Regions from separate parts of the Pseudarthrobacter xylosi genome, predicted to be linked through region 2. Evidence: predicted binding sites of a transcription regulator. Region 2 holds the regulator's gene; each other region holds the start of a gene.

Region 1 (3,272 bases), on a different contig from region 2:
TTGCAGGGGGTCCACCTGGCTGACATCAATCAGGTAGTTGACCAGGCTGGAAGCCCCGGAACCGCGGGCCGCTGCCCTGACCCCCATGTCCTGGATCATCCGGGAGACCTCCGCGACGGTGAGGAAGTAGGAGGAAAACCCGAGGTTCCTGATGATCCCCAGCTCGTGCTCCAGCCGCGAGCGCATGTCCTTGTGGGCTGAGCCTGATATTCCGGGGAACCGCCTGCTGATCCCGGCCTCACAGCGCTGCACCAGTTCATCGTGCGGGTCCTGGCTGATGCCTATGACCGATGCCTCCGGGACTACCGGCCGCTTCCAGCCCATGTCAGTCACCGGGTCAATCCGGCAGAAGTCGGCGAGCGCCTCGGTCTGTGCCATCAGCTGCTTGAGGTCCGCTGCACCATACCCTGCAGCGCGGATGATTTCCTTGCCGAGCTGAAGCATCTGCGCAGAGGATTTGAGCCAGGCCTGCCCGTTGGGCTGGAGCAGCGGTTCGGCCGCGAGTTCGGGGAGGGACTTCAGCGTCCGGGCGGAGTCGAGCACGTCCGCCGTGGCGGCTCCGTCCTCTGCGCAGTAGCGGACCGCGTTGGTGAGCACGGCCGGTACGTGGTGTTCTTCCGCGAGCTTGAGCATACGTACCGCATGGGCGGTGCTCAGGAGCGCCCCGGGGGCAGTGAGCTGGGAAACGACTTCCGCCACCAGCGTTTTTGGGGGCATGGCGTCCAGCCAGCCTTTGAAAAGGGTGCGCGGACGGAGGTAGCGCCGGCCGCCCATGGCCCGTCCGACGTCGGAATCCGGGCCGATCAGTACCGTCAGGACGGGCTTCAGGGTTTTGGGGTCGAGCGTGCGGGAGGCGAGTTCGGCGCGGGTGACCGCCACCGGCACCGCTCCCCCGGCTTTGCCGGAGGTGCGGGCATGGGCATCGGACACCAGCCGGCACAGGGCGCGGTAGCCAGCTCCGTTATTGTTGCCACGGGCGAGCACCACCACCCTGCCGGCGAGCTGGGTGCGGTGGTCGCCGTCGTCGTCGAAGACCGCAAGGTCCACACCCACAATGGGGTCAATGCCGGCAGCCATGCAGGCTTTGAGGTGTTTGACGGTGCCGTACAGGCCGTCCCGGTCCGTGCAGGCGAGCGCGGTTGCGCCGTCCGCGGCGGCAACCTGGGCCAGTTCATCGGGCCAGGCCACGCCATAGTGTGCGCTGAAGGCCGTGGAAACGTGAAGGTGGGAGAAGCTCATGCCGTTTGGGGCCGGAGTGCGTCGTGGATCCGCAGGATCCTCCAGCGGCCGCTGCCGACATGCCTACTCAAGTCCAGGGTGAGCGGCTCTCCTGCATCCCGAGGGCCGGCACTCTGCGGGTCCGTCTGTACTTGGACGCGCCAGATTTCATGGTCCACCAGCCCCGGCCCGCTGCCGAGGGGCGCCCGGCGTTCCTCGGCCCACCACTGCCGGCGTTCGTACCACCGGACAGGCTCGGCGCACACCGTGTAGTGCCGCCCGGCCCACTGGAGTTTCAGCGGCTGGCCCGCAGGGGTGCAGACGACGTCCACGGACTCGCTGAACATACCCATGGGCGCCTCCCGAACTGAACGGATCTGATGCAAAATGCTGACGCAAAAAGCACGGTATTCGAACACATATTCGAATAAATTCAGTCTACGACGGCGCTCCGACAAAACCTAGACAGGGGTGGACGGACGGGCAGCAGGAGGGCAGGATTGTGGCATGAGTACCAATGACGCACTCCTCAAGCACGTAAGCATCAAGGCCCAGGACGAAAAGCTCGTGGCAACCTTCGATATCGACGGCAACATACCGGGGGCAGGTGCGTACGTAGTGGGACTGGTGGCGGCGAGCCCTGATTACTCATCACAAAGACGCCTGGGCATTGAGTTCATGAACGGGGAGGCCATTGCCTTCTACTCGTTCAGCCATGACCAGAGCGCCGAGGAAAACTATGATCTTGCCGGCGTGACGCACTCGGGCAACACCATCACGGGCAACTTCCCCGTGGCAGCCGTCCATGGTCTGGGCAAGGGACACGTTATGTCCGCCTTCAGCGAGGCTGACGGCCGGGAGTTCCAGTCGGGCGTCGCCGTCGACGAAGCGCTCTAGGAGACGCTAATAGCAAACACCGGGGCAGGTGCTGCCGGAACCTTATCCGGGCAGCACCTGGGGCGGCGTCAGCTGCTTTTTTTGTGGACCTTCATTTCGAGTTCGATGAACCCCGAGATCATGGCCCGGTAGGTTGATTCCACGATGTCCGGATCAATGTCCTTCTTTTCCGCGGCGGACCGGACATGCTCAATCACCCGTTCCACCCGGCCGGGGGCGCGGACTTCAGCGTCGTCCCCCTTCAGGGTTCCGGCGATCCGGATCAGGCGTTCACGCCGCGCAATGAGCGTGACAATCTGCTCATCAACTTCGTCGACCGCAATCCGAACGGCTGCGAGCTGTTCCTTGTCGGCCAAAGCATCCCGATCGTTTCCTTGAATTGTTGCCATCTTCTGACAGTATCGAAGCATGCAGCCCAGAGTCGACTTCATTTCGCTAGGCGTTCGCAGTGTTGACGCCTCCCGCCGGTTCTACGCGGAAGGCCTCGGCTGGCCTGTCCACCGGGAGTTTCCCGGCGATGTGGTGTTCATCCAGGTCAACCACGGACTGATCCTTTCCCTGTGGGACGCCGCGCAGATGCACGCCGAGGCGGGGGTAGCTGCGCCCGGCCCGGTCCCCTTGCATCACGCTCAGCCACAACCTGCCCAGCACCGAGGCGGTGGACCGGGTCATGGCGGAGGCGGCATCGGCCGGGGCCACCATCGTCGCCGCGCCCGTCACCCAGCCCTGGGGCGGGTACAGCGGCTATTTCGCCGATCCGGACGGTTTCCGCCGGGAAATTGCCTATAACCCCACCTGGACAGTGGACGACGGCGGCCAGGTCACCGTCTAGGGCACGTCACCCGGAGTGCCGCCTCAGAACAGCGCCTCCACCGGCCGGATGAGTTCCGGGGAGTTGTTGCGGACGTTGCCCACCTCGGTGCCGACGGAATCCACGTGCCAGCCTGCCGCGACTTCCTTCACGTGGGCACGGACGAGGTCCACGAGGAAGGCGGCGTCATCGATCTGCGGGTCAAGCCACGACGCCATCGTGGCCCGGTCCATGGGCAGCGGCACCCGGTCGTGCAGGGCCGTGAGCTTGCCGAAAACTGTGGACTCAGCTCCGGGCGGCGGCGTGTCTGCCGTCAGGATGGATGTGGAGAGCATCCACCGGCCGG
Region 2 (3,272 bases):
GACGGGCGCCCGCGAGGGCGAACGCCTTGCTCATGGTGCGGGACACGATGAGTCGTTCCCGGCCGGGCAGCAACGTCAGTGCGCTGGGCGTCCCGTCGTGGGCGAACTCGTGATAGGCCTCGTCAACGATCACGATTGTCTGGCTGGCCTCGCCAGCCGCGTACACGGCCTCGACAACATCCAGGCCCAGGCCGGTGCCGGTGGGGTTGTTCGGTGAGCACAGGAAAACGATGTTGGGCTGAAACTCTTTGACCTGCAAGGCAGCCGATTCGGCACTGAGCCCGTAGTCATTGGCGCGCTGTCCGGTGATGTACCCGGTGTCCGTGCCGCTGGCAAGGAGCGGGTACATGGAATACGTGGGCGGGAATCCCAGAGCCGTGCGCCCGGGTCCGCCGAAAGCCTGGAGAATCTGCTGGAGGACCTCGTTGGATCCGTTGGCTGCCCAAATGTTGGTGGCGTCAAGGCCGTGGCCGAGGTATTCGGCCAGCGCTTCGCGGAGTTCTGTGAACTCACGGTCCGGGTAGCGGTTGAGACCTGCCGCCGCTTCCGTCACCGCGGCACTGATCGCGGCCCGGACGTCTGCCGGGACCCCATGGGTGTTTTCGTTGACGTTCAGCAGGATGGGCACATCCAGTTGCGGGGCACCGTACGGGGTCAGCCCGCGGAGGTTGGTCCGGAGGGGGAGACTGTTCAGACGCTCTAGCTGGTCATTCACCTGAACAGTTTAGGTCCGAACCAGACGGCCGGAAAATGTGACGGGCTGCGGCGGCACGTGTCTGGGCCTGAATTCTCCCTATTTGGTAGGGACGAAGAGCTGCTGTCCGGGGACCACGCCGCCGGCGGAAAGGTTGTTCAACTGAGCAATATCTGCGATGACATCCCGGGGATCACGCTCGGGCGCAACGGTACCGGCGATGGCCCAAAGGGACTGTCCTGCCTGCACGGTGAACGAGACTGTTGGCGTCAACGACAGGTCTGCGGCAGAGTCGGCAGCCTTGGCTGGGGCGTTGAGGAAACCTGCCAGCGAAAGCAGGATTGCGGCAAGGATCACCAGCGGGATGCCGATGAGGACAATCCGGCCCCGGCGGGTCAGACGCAGCGGCGGCAGGGATTCCCTGTGCTGCCTGGGCGCCGAACCCGACGTTGGCCCGGGCGCGGACCACTGCCGCGAGGTGAGGTCCTGCACGGAAACGAGCTGCGGACGCGAGTCCTGCGAAGCAGATATAGCTGACATGAAATGAGCCCTCCTGGACCATACTGTGCTGCCCGGCGCGCCCTCCGCGTCCACTTGCCGGTGCCGGCCTGGGCCGTCCATGAATTCGAATATTCGAATCCGCAAGCAACGAGTAGAACACATGTTCGAACTTTGCTTCTTCAGTTTTAGCACTTATCAACGAATATTGTCGAGACTCGCTAGAACAAATGTTTGAAAAAGCCTTATGGCTGGCCTACGTTTGGATCAAAGAACAACCACCTCTGTAGTTGATCAGCAGGGTCTGACAATCAACTCCGACACCAGCCCCGGGGCGTTCCAGGCACCAGCGGCCGGAGCGGATCCGGGCAACCGAAAGGCATTGGCGAACATGGCAGCACCAGCCGCCGAGGGCAAGGCGACACCGCGCCGTCAGCCCCAACGGACCCCCAAGGGGCTCACCGCCCGCCAGAAGAAGATCCTTGAAACCATCCAGCGCTCGGTGAATGACAACGGCTATCCGCCGTCGATGCGTGAAATCGGCGACACCGTGGGCCTGGCGAGCTTGTCCAGCGTGACCCACCAGTTGTCGCAGCTGGAGAAGCTGGGATACCTGCGCCGGGACCCGAAGCGTCCGCGCGCCATGGAGGTCCTGATGCCGTTGACGCTTGACGGCGGGTCGGCCAAATCCAACGGGGCAACGAAGCCCTCAGTCCTGCACAGCATCGGCGGAACGGTCACCGAGCTTCCCTCTGCCATGGACACCGCCATGGTGCCGTTGGTGGGCCGGATCGCGGCCGGCGGGCCCATCCTTGCTGATCAGGTGGTGGAAGACGTGATGCCCCTGCCACGGCAGCTCGTGGGCCAGGGTGAGCTTTTTATGCTGCGCGTGGCCGGCGACTCCATGGTGGACGCGGCCATCTGCGACGGCGACTGGGTAGTGGTCCGCCGCCAGGCCGACGCCGCCAACGGCGATATCGTCGCGGCCCTGCTGGACGATGAAGCCACCGTCAAGACCTTCCGCCAGCGCGATGGCCACACGTGGCTGCTGCCGCAGAACACGCAATACGAGCCCATTCTGGGCGATCACGCCACGATTATGGGCAAAGTCGTCTCAGTCCTGCGGTCTTTGTAGTACCGCGCTTCGTCAGGCGCTCTTCCCGGCAAGCCTTTCCAGGGCAGCAAACGCTGTCTTGCGGTCCGTAGTTGGCCAAAACGGCGGCAGCGCGGCGCGGAGGAATCCGGCGTAGCGCTCGGTGGCAAGCCGGGAATCAAGCACGGCCACCACGCCTTTGTCTCCGGTGGAACGGATCAGCCGGCCCGCGCCCTGCGCCAGGCGGATGGCCGCGTGGGTCGCCGATACCGCCATAAAGCCGTTTCCACCGGCCTGTGCAACTGCGCGGGACCGTGCGGTCATCAGCGGATCATCCGGCCGCGGGAATGGAATGCGGTCGATCACCACGAGCCGGCATGATCCGCCTGGAACATCAACACCCTGCCAGAGGGACATGGTTCCGAAGAGGCAGGTATCGGGCTCGTCCGCGAACTGCTTTACGAGGGCAGTCATGGTGGAGTCGCCTTGGCAAAGAATGCTGAGGCCGAGCCGGGGACGCATTGCCTCCGCGGCCTCCTCGGCGGCACGGCGCGATGAAAAGAGACACAGGGCGCCGCCACCGGACGCCCGGATCAGCGCTTCGAGTTCATCGAGTGCCTCCGGCGACGCCCCGCGGCCCGGCTTGGGGAGGTGCCCTGCGACGTAGAGGATCCCCTGCTTGGGATAGTCAAAGGGCGATCCGACGTCGATCCCGGTCCAGCTTGGCGCCCCCTCCCCCACCAGACCCAAGCCGCCGGCCGCAGGTTCAAAGGCCGAGCCGACGGCAAGCGTGGCCGACGTCAGCACCACGGTGTGGCCCGCGAAAAGCCCTTCCCGGAGCTTTCCGGCAACGCTAAGCGGCGCGATGTTCACCAGTGCGGGCGCAGACTCATCGGGCTGTGCATAGCCCTGTTGCGGATCGAAGGAACTCGCACGGGAAAACCACACCACTTCACGGTTTTCCCGTGCCACGATAAGCCGTTCACA
Region 3 (3,272 bases), on a different contig from region 2:
TTGGCTGCGTTGCGTCGGGTGTCCCACCAGGAGTCCCGTCCGTACCAGTGCTGGGAATCCGTGTCGGGGTCGACCAGCCAGATCTGTCCGTCGTGACGGACGGCGAGGGGTATGCCTGCAGGGTCGAGCCGGACCTGGACGATGGTGGTCTGTATGGGGGCTTCGTGGGTGATGGTCATGAGGTGCGTTCTTTCGTGGTGCTGACGTGCCAGTGCGGTCGTGCGATAGTTAGGCGGCTTTGACGAGGGGGAGTTCGTCCCAGTGGGTGGTGTAGCGGGGGGAGAGCATGTCCCGTTTCATGGTCCAGTCCGGTCCGCCGCGGATCCCGGCGTGGCCGAGGCCGATCGAGCCGCGGCCGTAGCGGCGGGTGACGTCTTCGAGGAGGGTGCCGACGTGGCGTTCCTCGTGCGGGTTCTCGAACAGGGATAGGGGTGCCTGGTTGCCGGTGGGCCGCAGGTCGGTGACCATGATCCCGGCCCTGGCATATCTGACACCCTCATTGATGTGGGGCAGGAGGGCGTGGGAGGCCTGGGTCAGGATGACCGGGTCCGCGGTGGGCATCGGCAGCGGGATGCAGACGGAGGGGTAGGAGGTGTCTTTCGGGTTGAAGTGCGAGGTGCCGGCGAATGCCGTGAGGACTTTGGCTTGCAGCCCGTGTTTGGCCAGCCGGGCCGAGGCCTGCTGGCCGTAGACGCTCATGACCTGCCGGATCCCGGCCGCGGTGGTGATGGGGGTGGCGAAGGAGCGGGAGAAGATCAGCTGGTCCCGCCCGATCCGTTCCTCTTCCATCGGGATGCAGGGGGTGCCTTGGAGTTCCAGGACGGTGCGCATCATGACGACGGAGAACCGGTTCCGGATCATGACCGGGTTCGCCCGGGACAAGTCCAGGATCGAGAAGATTCCCATCGAGTTCAGGCGTTTGGTCAGCCGGGTCGCGACGCCCCAGATCTCGATGACGGAGAGCCGGCCCATGAGCCCTTCGCGTTCCTGGGCGGGGATGGAGTCCCAGTGGCAGACCCCGCCGAAGCCAGGGTTATTCTTCGCCCATTTGTTGGCCAGTTTCGCCAGGGTCTTGGTGGCGGCGATCCCGACGCAGACGGGTACGCCGACGTTCCGCCGGACGGCGGTCTTCATCGCCCGGCCGAGGGTGAGGAGTTCGTCGGGGGTGCCTTTGACGCCGAGGAAGGCCTCGTCGATGCTGTAGACCTCCAGCCAGGCCGAGTACCGGCCCAGGAGTTCCATGACCCGGGCGCTGATGTCCCCGTAGAGCTCGTAGTTGCTGGACAGGGCAACGAGTCCCCATTCCTTGGCCCGGGGCGCGAGCTTGAACCAGGGCTCACCCATGGGGATACCCAGGGCTTTGGCCTCGGGGGAGCGGGTGACCGCGCAGCCATCATTGTTGGACAGGACAATGACCGGCCGGCCTTCCAGCGACGGGTCGAACGCCCGCTCCGCGGACGCGTAGAAGCAGTTCACATCCACGTGCGCGATCTGCGGCATCCGCCGCATCACAACCGGCCTAGACATGATGAAGGCACCTGGTGGCGACACCCCAGACCGTCAGTTCGCTGAGGCTAGGCACCTGTATGTCCGTATAGGCGGGATTTTCTGCCTGCAGCACCACGCCGGTTGGCGTGATGCGCAGCCGCTTGATGGTCAGTTCCCCGTCCAGGACCGCGACGACCACGCACCCGTCCCGCGGCTCCAGCGCCCGGTTCACGATCAGTTCATCGCCGTCGCTGATGCCGGCGCCTTCCATCGAGTCCCCGGACACCCTCACCACGTACGTGCTGGTGATGTCTTTGATCAGGTGCACGTTCAGATCGATCCGGCCATCAAAATAGTCCTGCGCCGGCGAGGGAAACCCCGCCGCGACCGGCACCGGTGAGATCAGCACCGACAACAACGACACGCCCGCATCTATCACACGGGGACCAACAATAACGCCCACAACACACCTTTATTCGAATATATGTTCGATTCATTCAGTGTACTCGTGAGGGCGGACATTCGTTCCGACCATGCGCAATTGCATCGGATGCAGGACGACCTGCGGAACCGGCCATCGGCAGGCGACCACGGCACGGCCCGTGGGTGCGGGGCGAGGTTGGGTGCGTTCAACTGATCGTTGACGGGCCCAACTGTCGGGGTGAAAGTGAGGGGATGGCTACGGACAATGAAGTTCAGGCAGTGGCGCGCGTCATCGATCGGTTGGTGCAGCGGTTTCCCGACAAGCCGCGCTTGGTAGTTGAAGAGATCGTTGGCGAGGAAGTCAACGCGCTGGATGGGCCGATCCGGGATTATGTGCCGGTTTTGGTTGAACGGGCTGCCAAGGACCGCCTCGGACACGGATTCACACTTCCACGCGCTGCTTCACCGACTCCATTTTGTCCACAGCCTCCAGAGTGGATCAGTCCTGAGCCGGGCGCCGTGTCCTGCGCAAAGTCAAAGACCCGCCTGGGATCAGGTTTCCCGGTTACCGGGGGTGGTCGTAACCGGCGGGTTGGTGTTCCTGCCGTTGCTGAGGGCTGTCTTGATGTCGACCTTGGCGGTGTAGGAGATGGACCCGTATTGGAAGAGCCTGACAGCGAGGCGGAACATGATGGCCGAGCCGATGAAGAGGATCGCGATCACAATCGCAGCTTCCCAGATGCTGAGGGATCCGAGGCCGTTGCGGAGCATGGCGGTGACGGGGGAGGAGAACGGGAAGTAGGTGAAGACCTGGACGATGAGGGCCTGGGGGTTGGAGAAGATCAGCGAGATCGCATAGAACGGCACGAAGATCAGGGCCATCATGACGCCCATGAAGTTCCCGGCTTCCTTGGCGGTCGGCATGACCGCGCCGATCGCGACGAGGGTGGTGGTGAAGAGGGCGAACCCGCCGATCAGTAGCAGGAACCCGATGATCATCGGGACAGGTTCGAAGACCAGGGCGGCGAGGTCGAGGTCCGGGATTTTGATCTGGTCGCGGAAGAACAGGTAGCTGATGGCCACGGGGGAGGCGAAGACGATCATCTGGACCAGCCCGATGCCGAAGAGGGCGATGACTTTCCCGCTGATCAAGGTGGTCGGGTTCAGGGTGGTCAGGATCATCTCTCGGTGACCCTGTTTTCCTTCTCTTCCAGGGTGGAGGAGAGCATCTGCCCGGCGAGCAGGATGATCAGGGCGTAGAAGATGACCAGGAACATCAGCGGCGGCAGGGCAGCGTTGAACCCGCCCGCTTCCTGGCCATCCTTGAAGGTCGTGACATTGATGGTTGCGTCACCGGCGGC

What was found. The regulator LexA, encoded in region 2, represses DNA repair genes until DNA is damaged. The targets are predictions, from matches to a motif close to TCGAACANNTGTTCGA.
Region 1: a site for LexA is predicted at 1,630-1,645, ahead of ACZY1F_RS09390 (DUF6504 family protein). Genes of this name have one in related genera too.
Region 3: a site for LexA is predicted at 1,965-1,980, ahead of ACZY1F_RS17860 (LexA family protein). Genes of this name have one in related genera too.

The regions. Positions count from the first base shown of each region.
Region 1 is NZ_JBVAYT010000003.1:404,347-407,618, forward strand. It holds gene ACZY1F_RS09385 (DNA polymerase III subunit alpha) at 1-1,239, opposite strand, end outside; gene ACZY1F_RS09390 (DUF6504 family protein) at 1,236-1,571, opposite strand; gene ACZY1F_RS09395 (hypothetical protein) at 1,726-2,115, shown strand; gene ACZY1F_RS09400 (chorismate mutase) at 2,184-2,504, opposite strand; partial or broken gene ACZY1F_RS09405 (VOC family protein) at 2,524-2,947, shown strand; gene ACZY1F_RS09410 (SOS response-associated peptidase) at 2,971-3,272, opposite strand, start outside.
Region 2 is NZ_JBVAYT010000002.1:722,365-725,636, reverse strand. It holds gene ACZY1F_RS07370 (histidinol-phosphate transaminase) at 1-715, opposite strand, end outside; gene ACZY1F_RS07365 (LysM peptidoglycan-binding domain-containing protein) at 794-1,234, opposite strand; gene lexA (transcriptional repressor LexA) at 1,584-2,327, shown strand; gene ACZY1F_RS07355 (ATP-dependent DNA helicase) at 2,340-3,272, opposite strand, start outside.
Region 3 is NZ_JBVAYT010000009.1:154,426-157,697, reverse strand. It holds gene ACZY1F_RS17870 (hypothetical protein) at 1-179, opposite strand, end outside; gene ACZY1F_RS17865 (Y-family DNA polymerase) at 229-1,527, opposite strand; gene ACZY1F_RS17860 (LexA family protein) at 1,520-1,951, opposite strand; partial or broken gene ACZY1F_RS17855 (three-helix bundle dimerization domain-containing protein) at 2,164-2,331, shown strand; gene ACZY1F_RS17850 (ABC transporter permease) at 2,464-3,093, opposite strand; gene ACZY1F_RS17845 (ABC transporter permease) at 3,090-3,272, opposite strand, start outside.